DNA from 2 places in the Janthinobacterium sp. PSPC3-1 genome. Region 2 is predicted to be linked to the other one. Evidence: predicted binding sites of a transcription regulator. Region 2 holds the regulator's gene; the other holds the start of a gene.
What was found. Region 2 encodes FNR, which switches genes on or off when oxygen is low (the NO sensors DNR and NnrR bind a similar motif). Its sites were predicted from a motif close to TTGATNNNNATCAA; they were not measured.
Positions count from the first base shown of each region.

Region 1: a site for FNR is predicted at 2,723-2,736, ahead of ACP7B7_RS05820 (bacteriohemerythrin). Genes of this name have one in related genera too.

Region 1 is NZ_JAFCTQ010000003.1:268,929-277,290, reverse strand. Features, by position in the region: gene ACP7B7_RS05835 (PepSY domain-containing protein) at 1-2,076, shown strand, start outside; gene ACP7B7_RS05830 (hypothetical protein) at 2,182-2,367, shown strand; gene ACP7B7_RS05825 (hypothetical protein) at 2,529-2,681, shown strand; gene ACP7B7_RS05820 (bacteriohemerythrin) at 2,810-3,208, shown strand; gene ACP7B7_RS05815 (hypothetical protein) at 3,260-4,153, opposite strand; gene ACP7B7_RS05810 (TonB-dependent siderophore receptor) at 4,442-6,676, shown strand; gene ACP7B7_RS05805 (nucleotidyltransferase domain-containing protein) at 6,673-7,425, opposite strand; gene ACP7B7_RS05800 (methylated-DNA--[protein]-cysteine S-methyltransferase) at 7,505-8,071, shown strand; gene ACP7B7_RS05795 (hypothetical protein) at 8,072-8,362, opposite strand, start outside.
Region 2 is NZ_JAFCTQ010000031.1:58,630-66,991, forward strand. Features, by position in the region: gene ACP7B7_RS24555 (T6SS effector phospholipase Tle3 domain-containing protein) at 1-196, opposite strand, end outside; gene ACP7B7_RS24560 (methyl-accepting chemotaxis protein) at 281-1,321, opposite strand; gene ccoN (cytochrome-c oxidase, cbb3-type subunit I) at 1,716-3,143, shown strand; gene ccoO (cytochrome-c oxidase, cbb3-type subunit II) at 3,159-3,773, shown strand; gene ACP7B7_RS24575 (cbb3-type cytochrome oxidase subunit 3) at 3,775-3,975, shown strand; gene ccoP (cytochrome-c oxidase, cbb3-type subunit III) at 3,968-4,894, shown strand; gene ccoG (cytochrome c oxidase accessory protein CcoG) at 4,899-6,290, shown strand; gene ACP7B7_RS24590 (FixH family protein) at 6,347-6,871, shown strand; gene fnr (fumarate/nitrate reduction transcriptional regulator Fnr) at 6,872-7,630, opposite strand; gene ACP7B7_RS24600 (response regulator) at 7,853-8,362, shown strand, end outside.

The sequences.
Region 1 (8,362 bases), on a different contig from region 2:
TTCGAGTGGACCGAATCGCTGCACCGCTGGCTGCTGCTGCCGCGCGAACCGGGCCGCCAGGTACTGGGCGCGCTGGCGCTGTGCCTGCTGGGCCTGGCGCTGTCGGGCCTGTACCTGCGCTGGCCGCGCCGCCCGCTCGACTGGCGCACCTGGCTGACGTTCGATCCGGCCCTGAAAGGCCGCTCGTTTTTATGGAACCTGCACTCGGTGATCGGCACCTGGTGCCTGGTGGTGTATGTGATGCTGACCTTGACCGGCTTGTACTGGAGCTACGATATCGTGCGCGACAATATCGACGCCTGGGCCGGCAAGCCGCCGCGCGTGGCGCAGGCGCCCGCCAAACCAGGACCGGCACGCGAGAAAAAGCCGGAAACGGCGCGCGCCGCGATAGACACGGCCCTGGCCTGGAATACGTTCCAGCAACGCGCCGGCGCCTGGACCCTGGCCACCGTGCGCATGCCGACGCGCCCAAACGACACCGTGCAGTTCACCTGGCTGGCGGCCGACGCGCCGCACGACCGCGCGCGCAGCACCATGGCCATCTCGCCGGCCGACGGCAGCATCACCGAAGACAAGCCGTATGGCCAGCAGGGGCAAGGTTCGCGCTTGGTCAGCATTATCTACCCGCTGCACATGGGCACTTATTTCGGTTTGCCGGGGCGCATTATCGTTACCGTCGCCAGCCTGTGCATGCCGCTGTTCGGCATCACCGGCTGGATGTTGTACCTGGGCCGGCGCAAGGCCAAGCGCGCCGTCGCCGCCCAGCGCGCCATGCTGGGCGCCGGCGCGCCCGGCCCCCATGTCAGCGCCCTGCCGACCCTGGTGGCCTACGCCAGCCAGTCGGGCCAGGCCGAAAGGCTGGCGCTGGAAAGCGCGCGCGCCCTGCAGCAGGCCGGCGTGCCGGTCGACGTGCAGTCGCTCGATCAATTATCTCCCGCCCAGCTGCGCCAGTACGAACGGGCGCTGATCGTCGCCAGCACCTTTGGCGAGGGCGAAGCGCCGGACGGCACGCGCCGCTTTGCGCGCTTGCTCGATGACAGCAAGGCGCCCGCCCTGGCCGGCCTGGAATTTGGCTTGCTGGCCCTCGGTGACCGCCATTACAGCGAGTTCTGCGGCTTCGGCCATGCGCTGGACTTGCGCCTGCAAGCCCTGGGCGCGACGCCGCTGTTCCCGCTGATCGAAGTCGACAAGCACGACGCCCACGCGCTGGCCGCCTGGTCGCAGGCGCTGGCGCGCACCAGCGGCAGCCCGATCGACGCCATCGGCCGCCAGGAGGAAGCGTCCTATGCAGCGTGGCGTCTGACGCGCCGCGTGCTGCTCAATCCCGGCAGCCAGGGTGGCCAGCTGTTTGAAATCGGCTTGTCCGGCCCTGCCGGCGCCAGCTGGGAAGCCGGCGCGCTGGCGGAAATCATCGCGTGCAATATCGATGGCAGCGAAGGCGAAGACAGCGGCGGCAGCGTGCCGCATGCGCCGCGCAGCTATTCGCTGGCGTCCATGCCGCACGATGGCGAACTGCAACTGCTGGTGCGCCAGGAACGCCACCAGGGCGAGAACAATGGCGGCTATGGCGTGGCCTCGGGCTGGCTGACGCAGTTCGCGCCGCTGGGCGGCGAGATCCGCCTGCGGCTGCAAGCGAACCCGGCCTTCGCGCCGGCGCTGAGCGAAGTGCCGTGCATCTATATCGGCAACGGCTCGGGCCTGGCCGGCCTGCGTTCCCATTTGCGTGCGCGCCGGCAGGCGGGGCTGGCACGCAACTGGCTGCTGTTCGGCGAGCGCCAGCGGAGCGCCGACAGCGTCTGCGCCGAGGAACTGGAAGCGTGGCTGCAAAACGGCCACCTGGCGCGCCTGGACCGCACCTTTTCGCGCGATGGCGACCACAAGGAATATGTGCAGGACCGCCTGCGCAGTGAAGCCGCTGAATTGCGCGCCTGGCTGCTGGACGGCGCCATCGTGTATGTCTGCGGCAGCCTGCAGGGCATGGCGGCCGGCGTCGATGCGGTACTGCTGGAGGTGCTGGGCCAGGAGGGCCTGGACGACTTGCGCGCGCAAGGACGCTACCGCCGCGACGTTTATTGATCTGGCACAAACGATGATCAAACCCGGCGCCCTGTGTGGGGCGCCGCACGGTAGTGCCACGCCATCGGACTACAGTGGGGCCATCTTTCCACTGTGAGGTGTGCCATGAAAAACCCCTGGATGAGCATGTACCTGAGCGCCGCCAACCGCGTCGCCAACACGGCGCGCGGCCATGCGACGGCCGCCATCAAGCGTGAAGCGGCAAAGAACACGCGGCAGCTGACGCAGGTATGGTTCGATTCCTTCCTGCCGGCGGCGGGCAAGCCGCGCAAGGGCCGCAAGGCAAAGTAGCGGCGAGGAAAAGTAGCTGCAAGGCAGGCCACGGCTTGGTGCAGTGCATCACAGCAATAAGTTGAACTTATCGCCATCTGACCTAAACTGCAAGCATGATGTCATCGCAAACCGGCTGGCGCCGCATCCCCGCGCCGCCGCCGGCCTGCCGGGAGATGATCATGTTGACGCTCAAAGTGCTGGCCTGCCTTGCCCTGTCGTCCCTGATGCTGGTGCCGGTGATGCTGCACCGGTCCAGTCCCTCGCTGGCGCAAGTGTTGCAGACGCCGAATGTCGATGCCCATGCCATGTGGTCGCACTGGCCACAACGCTGACGCGCTGATGGCCGTTATCTGCGTTTGATCCCATTGAACTTTTGATCCAGATCATGGATTTTCACGTTCAGCGCGCCCACACTTGAAAAGCCCGGTCAGCCCGACCATGGGCTGACACAGGAGCTGGCATGTTGACATCTCAATGGAAACAGGACATGGCGCTGGGCGTTCCCGCCATCGACGAGGCGCACGAAGCGCTGTTTGACGAACTGGCGCGGCTGGCGCAGTTGGCCGACCCGCAATTCAGCGTGGGCTTTCGCGAGTTGATCGCGGCCGTGGAACGCGATTTCCGCGAGGAAGAAGACCTGATGGAGGCAATCGGCTTTCCCTCGCTGGCCAACCACCGCGAGCAGCATGCGCGCGTGCTCAGCGGCCTGCACCACGCCTGGGCCGCCGTCGACGAGGGCGACGTGGAACAGGGCCGCCATGCGCTGACCCTGCTGCCGCAATGGCTGCTGTTTCACCAGGCCACGATGGACCTGGCACTGGCCGCGGCGCTGGAACTGGTCCATCGCCAGCCTAGTTGATGACGCCCAAGCAAACCTGCTGCGCGTCGGTGTTGTCAGGCGTCGTAAAGCTTACAGGATAAGTACCGTTGCCTGCTCGGGCATGACCAGGCGGTAATGGCCCGGATATTTGTCTTCGCCATCGAACATCTTGCAATACACGGGCTGGTTGATGTCGTTGACGGCGGCATCGTTCATCGGCAGGGTGGCGATCAGCTGCTGGTCCTGCATCAGTTGCAGGGCGCTGCCCCGCTCGGGTGTGCAAAAGGCCAGCGACTGCACTTCGCTGGCAAACAGGCGCTTGTACCATGGCGTGATCGCATGCACGGCCAGCCTGGCGTCGTGCAGGACGTGCGCCACCCGCGCCACCGTCCAGGCGTCGCGCGGCACCGAGGGCTGGATCACCATATTGGCCGTCAATTCCCCCTTGCCCTTGTTGACCAGGAAACTGCCGCCCTGGGCGGCGATCTCGTCATTGATCGGCACGATAAAGACACCGCCCTCGCCCACCTTGATCGCCACCGGCGCGCCATCGCCCTGCAGCGCCACGCGCACATCGTCGATGGTGGCGCTGAGCTTGGCCGGGATCAGCCGCAAGGCCATCACCACATTGCCGCGCGATACCTGCCACACTTTTTTTGCCGTCAGATAGCTGTCGCGATAGGCCGTGAAGCGCACGCGCGGCGGTGCCGCCATATTGCTGGCCGTCACCGTCACCGACTGCGGCGTCACTTCCAGCAGTTCCGCCGCCACGGGTTCCGGTGCGGGTACGGCCGGGGTGGCGTCTTGCGCCGGCGGGGCGGCGGGTGCGGGAGTGGCCGGCAGTTCCTGCTGCTGCTGCGGCAGCGGCGGCTGTTCCTGCACCGTCACGGCCGGCGGCGGCGTCTGCGCTTCCTGCGCATGGCCAGGCGACATGGCGCACAGCCATCCGGCACAGGCGATCCCGATCCCGATTCTTCTACGCATGCAATTCCTTCATCTGGCAAATATCCTGTCTGCATTATCGCAGAACCGTTTGCGCCATGTGCACAGGCGACCATGGACTGATTTGCAACACTGCATGCACCGTTGCGGTGCAAATACTTGCTCATTTAATCAATAAGATTTATATTGATAATGATTCTCATTCACATAGTCAGAATCACTGTACCGATATCCAAGCCAGGCCGGGCCGGCAGCACGCCACCCCACCAGCCACTGCGCCTCGCGCCAGAAGCGATAGAACACCCACAACCAAAAATATCCAGGATGATCATGTCTTTACACGCCCGTACCACCCGCCCCGCCTTGCGCCTGCTGCCCCGGCTGCTGCGCCTTACCCTGCTGAGCCTGGCCGCCGGCGCCTGCCTGCCGCTGCACGCGGCCGAGGCCGCGCCAGATGCCGCCGCCGACCCGACCTTGCCAGCAATCACCATCACCGGCCAGGCGGCCCAGGCCACGGAAGGCACGCAGTCCTACACCAGCGGCGCAGCGCGCAGCGCCACGCGCATGGAATTGTCGCTGCGCGAAACGCCGCAGTCGGTCAGCATCATCACGCGCGAGCTGCTCGACGACTTGGGCGCCGTGCGCCTGGACCAGGCGCTGGGCTTGACCACCGGCATCCAGGTGGGCCAGCAGGACAGCGAACGCACGAGTTTTTATGCGCGCGGTTTCAGCATCAACAATATCCAGGTCGACGGCATGCCGCGCGGTTCGAATTCGCCGCTGCAAGATACGGTGCTGTATGACAGGGTAGAAGTGGTGCGCGGCGCCAACGGCCTGATGGGCGGCACGGGCGACCCGTCGGCCACCATCAACATGATACGCAAGCGCCCCACCAAAACCTTCCAGGCCAGCGCCGGCGCCAGCCTGGGCCGCTGGGACAACCACCGCGTGGAAGCCGACATTTCCACGCCGTTCAGCCAGGATGGCAGCGTACGCGGCCGCGCCACCGCCGCCTGGCAGGAACGCGATTCCTATTTCGATATGTACCACGAACGCAAGACGGTCGGCATGGCCGTGCTGGAAGCGGACCTGCGCCCCGGCACCCTCCTGACGGCCGGTATCGACTTCCAGGACAATACGCCGACCGGCGCCACCTGGGGCGCCGTGCCCTACTGGAATGCGGACGGCAGCCTGGCCAACTTGCCGCGCAATACCAGCCTGACCACGCCCTGGAGCACCTGGGCCAACGACCAGCACACCGTGTTCGCCGCGCTGGACCAGCATCTGCCCGGCAACTGGAAGCTGCACCTGGGCTATGCGCGCACGGAAAGCAGCAACAACACCACGGTGGCCTATGCCGGCGCCGGCTATCCTAATCCGCAAACGGGCACCGGCATGCGCCTGTGGACGGGCGCCTGGGGCGAAGGCAAGAGCACGGCCGACAATTATGACCTGTATGCCAGCGGCCCGTTCTCCTTGCTGGGCCGCAAGCACACCGCCATCGTTGGCTGGAATGGCGGCAATACGAATTCGAAGTCGCTGGGCGGCGAGGCGACGATACTGTACCCGGCCGCCGTGCCCGATTACCGCACATGGACCGGCAATATCCCCAAACCGGTCTTCACGCCGGACGGCTCCTACACGCGCGACGTGACGCGCCTGGCCGGCGGCTACGTGGCCACGCGCCTGAGCCTGGCCGATTCCCTGCACGTGATCGCCGGCGCGCGCACCAGCAACTACCGCACCGAAACGCGGGCCTGGAACACCAGCGGCGTCTACACCGGCAGCAGCGATTTTTCCGAAACGCGCAATGAAATCACGCCATATGCGGGCGTGGTGTTCGACATCAGCCCGCAATACTCGGCCTATGCCAGCTACACCCAGCTGTTCACGCCGCAGTCGAACCGCGACCGCAACAACCATTTTCTCGACCCGGAAACGGGTGATAACCTGGAAGCGGGCGTGAAAGCCGAATTTTTCGACGGCAAGCTGAACGCGTCGGCGGCCGTCTTCAAAGTGAAAAAGAAGAACCTGGCAGAACTCGACACCACGGTGCCGCAAGGTTTTGTGCTGCCGGGCGGCGGCTCGGCCTACGTGGCCAATGGCGAGGGCATCAGCGCCAGGGGCATCGAATTCGACGTGTCTGGCCAGCTGGCGCCGGGCTGGGAAGCGAGCGGCGGCTATACCTTCCTGAAGGCCGAGGACGCCGACGGCAAGCGCGCCGTGCCGAACCAGCCGCGCCACTTGCTGCGCCTGTCGACGGCATACCGCTTCGACGGACGCTGGCAAGGCCTGAAAGTGGGCGGCAGCGCCACCGCGCAAAGCGCCACCTACAGCAAAAGCTGGTATGGCCGGCCACCAACGCGTACCGCGGCGACGATTCCGCAGGCGGGCTATACCTTGTACAACCTGATGGCCAGTTACATCGTGACGCCCAGGACGACGGTGCAGCTGAACGTCAACAACCTGCTGGATAAAAAGTACTACCGCAACGTGGGCTTTTATGACAGCGTGTTCTGGGGCGAGCCGCGCAATGTCAACCTGAGCTTGCGCACCACGTTTTAACTGCTGCGCCAGTGCGCCGGCGCCGGCAGGTCGTAGCCTTCGAGCAGAGGACCGCCGGCCGGCGCCAGTATCGCGCCGGCCACTTGCGCATAGGCTTGCTGGCCGGCCGCCAAGTCGCTGGCCAATAACCTCTGGGCACTGTCGAGTTGCGCGGCGATGGCTGCATCGCAAGCCTGCAGGCGGCGAAACAGATGCTTGCCGCCGCCGCTCCACTGGCCGGCCGCGCGCAGATGCAGGTCGGCCAGCATGCCATACAGGCCGCAGGCCACCGCCATCGCTTCGCCGGGATGGCGACTGTCGACCAGGTCTTCCAGCGCGTTGGTAATCGCATAGCGGCGCTGCCGCAAGTTCCCTGCATCGAGCGGTGGCGGCCCGGCCGCATGGCTCGCTTGCGCCAGCGCCAGCAATCCGGCATGGTGCGCGCTGGCGGCCAGAATATTTTCACCTTCCATCACCATCATCGCCAGCGGCACCTTGCCGCCAGGCGCGTCGATCTGCTCGCAAAAATACCGGAACGTACCCAGGTCATGGGCAAACAATTCGACGGTCTGCCCCTCGTACACAATGGTGCTGCGCCAGGCGGCTTCCACATGGTCGAACAGCAACAGCAAGTCAATATCGGACGTGGCCGTCTGCCGGCCGGTGGCGAACGAGCCACCGATGATCGCCGCCACGGCGCCCGGATAACGTTCCTGCACCAGCCGCATGGCCCGCGCGCGGATTGTTTCGTAAGTTGCAATCGCTTCCATTAACATCCTCCCTGCCGCCATGCTACACCGGTTTTATTCCTGATAAACTGGACACCATCGTCGCTGACAAGGAATGGCCATGCACTGTGTCTACAAGATTATGCCCTCACCGGTGGGCGAACTGACCCTGGTGGCGCGCGGCGATGCGCTGGCGGCCATTTTGTGGCAGGACGACAAGCCGACCCGGGTTCGCCTGGGCGAGTTGCGCGAAGACGGCGCGCATCCGGTGCTGCTGCAAACGCAGCAGCAATTGCGCGAGTATTTTGCCGGCACGCGCCAGCAGTTTGACGTGCCGCTGGATTTTTTGGGCACGGATTTCCAGAAGCAGGTATGGCAGGCGCTGCTGACGATCCCGTTCGGCCAAACGCGCAGCTATGGCGAGATCGCGCGCCAGATCGGCCGGCCGGCCGCCGTGCGCGCGGTGGGTGCGGCCAATGGCAGGAATCCCGTGTCGATTATCGCGCCCTGCCACCGGGTGATCGGCGCCACCGGCGCGCTGACGGGCTTTGCGGGTGGCCTGGAGGCCAAGCAAACCCTGCTGGCGCTGGAAGGCATCGGCCTGTCCAGCGAGCAAGAGGCGCAAAAAACCGGGCTGGCCACGCGGCGCGCCAGACAGGTCGACCTGGCGCAGGGCACCCTTTTCTGATTACTCGCCCAGCAAGGCCAGCGACTCCAGCCAGGCCGCTTTCCAGGGGCGCAACAGCGGCTGGGTGGCAAACGCTTTTTTCAGATGCGGCATCGGCACGCGGTGCACATCGTGCAGGCCGAAGGCCAGGGTGACGGGATTCCATAGATAATTGTTCTTGCCGCCGCGCGAATTCTTGCGCACGCGCGCGCCATCGTCGCCAAACACGCCCTCGCCTTTCAGCATGCCCTGTTCCAGGTTGAGCTTGCCGCCACCCACGCCGGCAAACGCTTGCAGGATCTCGTTGCGCTC
Region 2 (8,362 bases):
TGCACAGGCCTTCCTCCGCCGCGCGGTACCACTCGCCGTCGGAATTGACGCCGTGCACGAAGATGACGATGCCGGGCGACGGCATCTGCTGCACGCACGTGAGCAGGCTGTGGCTGTACAGGCAAGTGCCACTGAAGCGCCCTACGACATAATTGGCGGCATCATCACCCGGGTTGCTGTTGCTGGCATCGGTCATGGCAAGCCTTTGAAGTAACTGGACTCACCACTGTAAGGCGTTGCTTATATGCACTTGTTAAGCCAAATCAATCATGAAGCCAGATCAATTGCGCGTTTCCGCCCGCTGGCATACCACCCCATACCAGCCCAGTCCCTTGTACGTTTCGTAGCCCGGCGTGGCGGCGAACGAGACGGTCATGCCGCCGTCCTGGTAGAAGCCGGCGCGGCGCTGGTCGGGGCGCAGCGGGAACACTTCGGTAAGCACCCCCTCGCCATCGGAACTGGCCAGCACGCGAAACGAAGAATCAAGGATCATGCAACGCGTGCGCGCCCACTCCGCGTCCGTCAGGCGCACGCCCTTGACCACCGCTTGCGCCTGTGGCGCCCAGTCGAAAAAGATCACCAGCGCGCCCAGCACCTTGCCGTGCGTCGCGCCGCCTTCGCGGATCGCCGTCGCATAGGTGGCCACCTGGGCGTTGTGCAGCAGCGAGGTGGTGCACACGTCATCGGCCACATACTCCTCGCCGCTGGCCGTGTTCAGCGCCGCCTTGAACCAGGGCGCCCTGGCGACATTGCGGCCGGCCACCGGATACTGCGCGGGGCGGCCGCTGGCGACGATCAGGCCGTCGGCATCGAGCACCCAGATATCCTTGTAGACCGTATAGCTGTCGAGGATCACCGACAGGCGCCGCGACGCATGCGCGCGCGCCGCCGCCGCCGCATCGTCCAGGCATGCCACCAGCGCCGAATCGGTGGCCCACCAGCGCACGTCGCACGAGCGCTCGTACAGGTTGCGGTCGATGATGTCGATCATGTTCAGGGCCAGGTCGGCGCAGCGCTGGCCTTCATGCGACTGCATGCGGCCGATCATCAGGTCGCCCAGCGCGGTCAGGCTCGACAGCGAGCCGACCAGTTCCCGGTTCAGGCTCTCGGTCACTTCGCCGATACGTTGCGAGACGTGCTTGACCTGGTTCGCCACCACGGCAAAACCGCGACCGGCCGCGCCCGCCCGCGCCGCCTCGATCAGTGCGTTGAGTGCCAGGAAATTGGCTTCGCGGTTGATGTCATTGATGTCGCCGATCTTGCTGGTGGCGAGTTTGCGGACCTGATGCGTGAGATCGACGATTGCCTGTGGATTTGCCATGTGGACGTCCTCCTTTTTGAATTAACAGACATGCAAAAAGCGGGCCAGCAAATTAAATATGGAAAATGTATTCCGAAACAACTTTATATGTCGAATTGCACTCATTTGTCGCATTATTTTGTGCGCCGCACCATCCCGTGCGCCGGCAGCACAACATTGGTGAGAAATCATGATTTTTGTCTTGCTGTCATGCTGCCGCCGCACTTGCCATGACGGCGCCACGGCGCGCTTGAAGGGATCTTGGGCGGCTTTTTTTACCTGGGTCAGGATTTAATTTGATGCTGCCGCACTAGCCATCTTTCATCTGGGGAATTTTGATCCACATCAAAGTTTTTTGGCCCCCAAACACTTAACCTCTGGCCACCATCATAAATAGACATTCCAGGGAGTCTTTGTGGATCAATCGCTGAACTATAACTACAAGATCGTGAAGCAATTCGCGATCGCTACTGTGGTATGGGGCGTCATCGGCATGCTGGTCGGCGTCATCATCGCCGCCCAGCTGGCCTGGCCCGCCCTGAACCTCGACATACCGTGGCTCACTTACGGTCGTTTGCGGCCGCTGCACACGAATGCGGTCATTTTTGCGTTCGGTATCTGCGGCCTGTTTGCCACCTCGTACTACGTGGTGCAACGCACCTGCCAGGTTCGCCTGTTTTCCGACAAGCTGGCCGCCTTTACCTTCTGGGGCTGGCAAGCGGTGATCCTGTGCGCGGTCGTCAGCTTGCCGATGGGCCTGACGCGCGGCAAGGAATACGCCGAGCTGGAATGGCCGATCTCGATCCTGATCGCCGTCGTCTGGATCGCCTACGCGATCGTCTTCTTCGGCACCCTTATCAAGCGCAAGGTCAAGCATATCTACGTGGCCAACTGGTTCTTCGGCGCCTACATTCTGGCCGTGACGATTTTGCACGTGGTCAATGGCGCCGTCATGCCGGCCTCGTTCACCAAATCCTACTCGGCCTATGCCGGCGTGCAGGACGCCATGATTCAATGGTGGTACGGCCATAACGCGGTGGGCTTCATCCTGACCGCCGGCTATCTGGGCATGGTCTACTACTTCATCCCGAAACAGGCCGAGCGCCCGGTCTATTCCTACCGTTTGTCGATCGTCCACTTCTGGGCGCTGATCTTCACCTACATGTGGGCCGGCCCGCATCACCTGCACTACACGGCTTTGCCGGACTGGACCCAATCGATCGGCATGGTGTTTTCCCTGGTGCTGCTGGCGCCAAGCTGGGGCGGCATGATCAACGGCATCATGACCCTGTCGGGCGCCTGGCACAAGCTGCGCACCGATCCGATCCTGAAATTCATGATCGTCTCGCTGTCGTTCTACGGCATCGCCACCTTCGAAGGCCCGATGATGTCGATCAAGACCATCAACTCGCTGTCGCACTACACCGACTGGACCGTGGCCCACGTGCATGCGGGTGCTTTGGGCTGGGTCGGTTTCATCACCATGGGCTCGATCTACTACATCCTGCCGCGCGTGGCCGGCCAGACCAGGATGTACAGCACGCGCCTGGTCGACGTGCACTTCTGGGTCGCCACCATCGGTATCGTGCTGTATATCGCCGCCATGTGGATCGCCGGCGTGATGCAGGGCCTGATGTGGCGCGCGGTCAACCCGGACGGCACCCTGACCTACACCTTCGTCGAAGGCGTGAAAGCGACCTACCCGTACTACGTGGTGCGCGTCGGCGGTGGCCTGCTGTACCTGGCTGGCATGTGCGTGATGGGCTACAACACCTACATGACCTTGCGCGGCACCAAGTTGCCGGTCGCACGCATCCCGGAACTGAACGCGGCGCACGCCTGATAGGAGCGAAAGCAAATGAAATTCTCACATGCATGGATTGAAAAAAACCCCTGGCTGCTGATCGGCCTGGTCACCCTGGTGATCAGCGTCGGCGGCGCCGTTGAAATCGTGCCCCTGTTCTTCCAGAAGAGCACCACCGAGCCGATCGCCGGCCTGAAACCGTACTCGCCGCTGCGCCTGGCGGGGCGCGACATTTATGTGCGCGAAGGCTGCTACAACTGCCACTCGCAGATGATCCGTCCGCTGCGCGCCGAAACCGAACGCTATGGCCATTATTCGGTGGCCGGCGAGTTCGTCTACGACCGTCCGTTCCAGTGGGGTTCCAAGCGTACCGGGCCCGACCTGGCCAGGGTCGGCGCGCGCTACAGCGACGAATGGCACCGCACCCACCTGAACAATCCGCGCGACGTGGTGCCGGAATCGAACATGCCGTCCTACCCATGGCTGGCGAAGACCAAGCTGGCGCCGGAAGACATCGTGCCGAAGATGCGCGCCCTGAAACGCCTGGGCCAGCCGTACAGCGAGGAAGAGATCGCCGCCGGCCCGGAACAGCTGAAGGACAAAACGGAAGAAGACGCCTTGGTGGCCTACCTGCAAGGCCTGGGCACATTAATCAAAACGAGGAATTAGCATGGCAATCGAGAATCTGTTCGACAGCGCCAGCAGCGTCATGACGGTGGTTTCCTTTACGACGTTCCTGGCCATCCTGTGGTGGACATTCAGCCGCAGCAACAAGGACTTCGACGCGGCGGCCAACCTGCCGTTCGCCGATGAAGCGCTGGACTATCCGACCAACGCCGGAGCGGCAAAAGAGGAGCGCGGCCATGTCTGACTTTACCAGTGGTTTCTGGAATATTTACATTGTCGTGCTGTCCCTGCTGGGCATCATCGGCTGCGGCGTGCTGCTGTACTCGCAGTCGAAAGTGACGATACTGCCGGGCGCACCGGCCGACGGTACCACCGGCCACGTGTGGGACGAAGACCTGAAGGAACTCAATACGCCGATGCCGCGCTGGTGGATGTGGCTGTTCTACATCACCATCGTGTTCGCGCTGGCGTATCTGTTCCTGTACCCGGGCCTGGGTACCTATGCCGGCAAGCTGGGCTGGAAATCGTCGGGCCAGTACGAGCAGGAACTGAAAAAGGCGGAAGCCGACTACGGCCCCCTGTTCGACAAGTACCTGAAGCAGGATCTGAAAACCGTGGCCGCCGATCCGCAGGCGAACGCCATCGGCCAGCGTTTGTTCCTGACCTACTGCGCGCAGTGCCACGGTTCGGACGCGCGCGGCAACAAGGGTTTTCCGAACCTGACCGACAAGGACTGGCTGTATGGCGGCGATCCCGACATCATCAAGACCACCATCATGCACGGCCGTAACGGCATCATGATCCCGATGGGCGCCGCCCTCGGTTCGGAGCAGGATATCGAGAACGTGGCCCATTACGTGCTGAGCCTGTCGGGCTCGACCTCGGACCCGGTCAAATCGGTGCTGGGCAAATCGAAATTCGGCGCCTGCATGGCTTGCCATGGCGCCGATGCCAAGGGTAACCAGCAGCTCGGTGCACCGAACCTGACCGACAAGATCTGGCTGTATGGCGGCAGCGCCGACACCATCATGGAAACCATCCGCAAGGGCCGCAACAACACCATGCCCGCCTTCGGTGACTTCCTTGGCGAGTCGAAAGTACATGTGCTGTCGGCGTATATCTGGAGCCTCTCCAACCCTCAGCCTGCGGTTCCTGTGAAGTAATGTAATGGAACCCCAAGTCATCAAGATGTATGCGGCCCGCGAGCAGATCTACCCTCGCGAGGCCAAAGGACGCTATGCAACATGGCGCTGGGTGTGCGTCTGGCTCACCCAGCTGGCGTTCTACGGCTTGCCGTGGCTCAACTGGAACGGCAGGCAAGCCCTGCTGTTCGACTTGACCACGCGCAAGTTCTACATTTTCGGCGTGGTGCTGTGGCCGCAGGATTTCATCTATCTGGCGGCCCTGCTGATCATCGCGGCGTATTTGCTGTTCCTGGTCACGGCGATTGCCGGGCGGGTCTGGTGCGGCTTTTCCTGCCCGCAAACGGTGTATACCGAAATCTTCCTGTGGGTCGAACGCAAGATCGAAGGCACGCGCAGCGCGCGCATGGCGCTCGACCGCCAGGGCCCCTCCGTGCGCAAGACCGGCAAGAAGGTCGCCAAGCACCTGGCGTGGGGCGCGATCGCCCTGTGGACCGGCTTTACCTTTGTCGGCTACTTCACGCCGATCCAGGACCTGGTGCAGGAAGTGCGCACCTTTAACTTCGGCCCGTGGGAATGGTTCTGGATTCTGTTCTACAGCCTGGCCACCTACGGCAACGCGGGCTGGCTGCGCGAACAGGTGTGCAAATACATGTGCCCGTATGCGCGCTTCCAGAGCGCCATGTTCGATCAGGACACCCTGATCATCACCTACGATGACAAACGCGGCGAGCCGCGCGGTGCACTGAACAAGAAGGCGGCCAAGGAGGGGACGGAAAAAGCGCTGGGCGACTGCATCGACTGCACCCTGTGCGTGCAGGTGTGTCCGACCGGCATCGATATCCGCAACGGCCTGCAATATGAATGCATCGGCTGCGCCGCCTGCGTCGACGCCTGCAACAGCGTGATGGACAAGGTCGAGCGGCCGCGCGGGCTGATCCGCTACAGCACCGACCATGCGATGGAAAACAACTTCAGCTCGAAGCAGATCCGCCGGCGCGCCATGCGCCCGCGCGTGCTGATCTACACCTCGATCCTGGGGCTGATCATCATCGCCGTCTGTACCTCGCTGTTCCTGCGCACGCCCCTGAAAATGGACGTCATCCGCGACCGGGGTTCGATGGGCCGCGAAGTCGAAGACGGCATGATCGAAAACGTGTATCGCCTGCAGATCATGAACACCTCGGAAGAGCAGCAGCACTTCAGGATCGGCGTGTCCGGCTTGCCAGGCTTGAGCCTGGTCACGCGCGAGGAAGTGACCCTGCAGCCGACCGAAACGCTGGGCTGGCCGGTGCGTTTGCGCGTGCCGCACGGCGTCGGCGAGAAGGGCTCGAACAAGATCCATATCGAGCTGCAGTCGCTCGACGATCCGTCCTTGCATGTGCGCGAAAGCGCGGTATTCATCGTGCCGCGTTAAACCAAGAAGCGGCGCCTGGCCTTGCCTGGCGCCGTGTTGAATCAGGAGAAACACCCATGTCCAAGACCGCCAAACTGCAAGCTCCCGTCGATCCCTGGTACAAGCACCGCTGGCCTTGGCTGCTGATGATCGGCCCCGGCCTGTCGGTCGTCGTCGGCAGCTTCATGGGGTACATCGCGTTTACGCAACCCGATGCGCTGGTGGTGGGCGACTACTACAAGAAAGGCAAGGCGATCAACCAGGACTTGCGCCGCGACACCGTCGCCAGCGACCTGGCGATGGATACCAGCCTGGCCTACGACGTGGCGCAATCGCGCATCACCGGTTCCGTGCACAGTTTCGGCAAGGCCTACCAACAGCCTTTGCTGCTGCACCTGGCGCACGCCACCTTGCCGGAAAAAGATATCCGGCTGATGGTGCAGCCCGATGCGGACGGCAATTTTTCGGTATCGCTGCCGATGCTCGAACGCAGCCGCTGGCAGGTGCTGGTGGAAGACCAGCAGCGCGTGTGGCGCCTGTCGGGCATCTGGACCTGGCCGGCCCAGCGCGACATCACCATCCAGGCCGACAAGGAACTGTAATTATTTGCAGACGTCGGTGCCGGCCGTAATCGCCTTGAGTTTGGCCGGCTGCAGGATTTCAATCTCGCGGTTCGACACGCGCAGCCAGCCTTCCTTCTTGAATTTCGACAGCAAACGGCTGATGCTTTCGATCGTCAGGCCCAGGTAGTTGCCAATTTCCTCGCGCGACATGCGCAGCTGGAAATTGCTGCCCGAATAGCCGCGCGCTTCATAGCGCGATGCCAGGTTGACGATAAAGGCGGCAAAGCGCTGCGTCGCCTGCATATTGCCCAGCAATAGCATCACGCTTTGCTCGCGCGTGATTTCCTGGCTCATCATGCGGTGGAAATGGCGCAGCAGGGTCGGCATATTGCCCAGCAATTGTTCCAGGCTGGAAAATGGAATTTCACACACTTCGCTGTCTTCCAGCGCCACCGCATTGCAATGATGGCGATCGGCGCTGATGGCGTCCATGCCCAGCAGTTCGCCGGCCATCTGGAAACCGGTCACCTGTTCTTCGCCACCCTGGTTGATCTGGTAGGTCTTGAAATGACCGAGGCGGATCGCATACAGGTTCTGGAACGCGTCGCCGATACGGAACAGCGAGGCGCCGCGCACCACCTTGCGGCGCCGGCCGATAATCTGGTCGAGACGGTCCATGTCACCCACATCGAGTCCCATGGGCAGACACAACTGGTGCATGCTGCACGTCGCGCAACGCGCACGCAACACTTCCACGTTCACGGTGGGCAGGGTTGGCGTCAAGAGCTCTGGTGTCATGGTGAGTACCTTTTATAAAATACAACAACAAGTTTACTGTATATGCAGAGGTAGTGTGCCAATTTCGGCGAAATACGCCGAATAAACGACTTTCGTCATTTATTTTCATGGCAACCCCGCCACAAGCACACGCTTGCCAAGTTGATGTATTGATAGGAGAATTCCTCATAGCATCTCTCGCAGCGCGCTTGTGCCGCTTGCCCGTTTGCCAAGGATAAGGAAATGATGAAGCCTCTGGGCATTAAAGCAAAAGTCGCGCTGGCCACCAGCCTGACCTCGATCGCCATGATCGCCCTGGTGACCCTGGTGCAAGTGCAGCGCATGCGCGACGATTTCACCAAGGTACTATTAAGCCAGCAGACGGCGATGATCGACCGCACCGCCGAGGAACTCGACGACAAGCTCGGCATGCTGCTCGACGTGATCAGCGAAACGGCGCGCCGCCAGCCGGCCGCGCTGATGGCGCAGCCGGCCCAGTTGCGCCAGTACTATGAGCAGCGCGCCATGCTGGCCCTGTTCGACGACGTGCTGGTGCTCGATGCGCGCGGCAAGGTGATCAGCGACGTGCCCGAAGTACCGGGCCGCAGCGGCGTCGAGGTGGGCGACCGCGACTATTTCCGCACCGTCATGCGCACGCGCCAGCCGATGATCACCGAACCCTTGCTGGGCAAGAAAAGCGGGATGCCGATCGTGCAGATGGTCGCGCCGGTGCTGGGCGCCAACGGTGAAGTG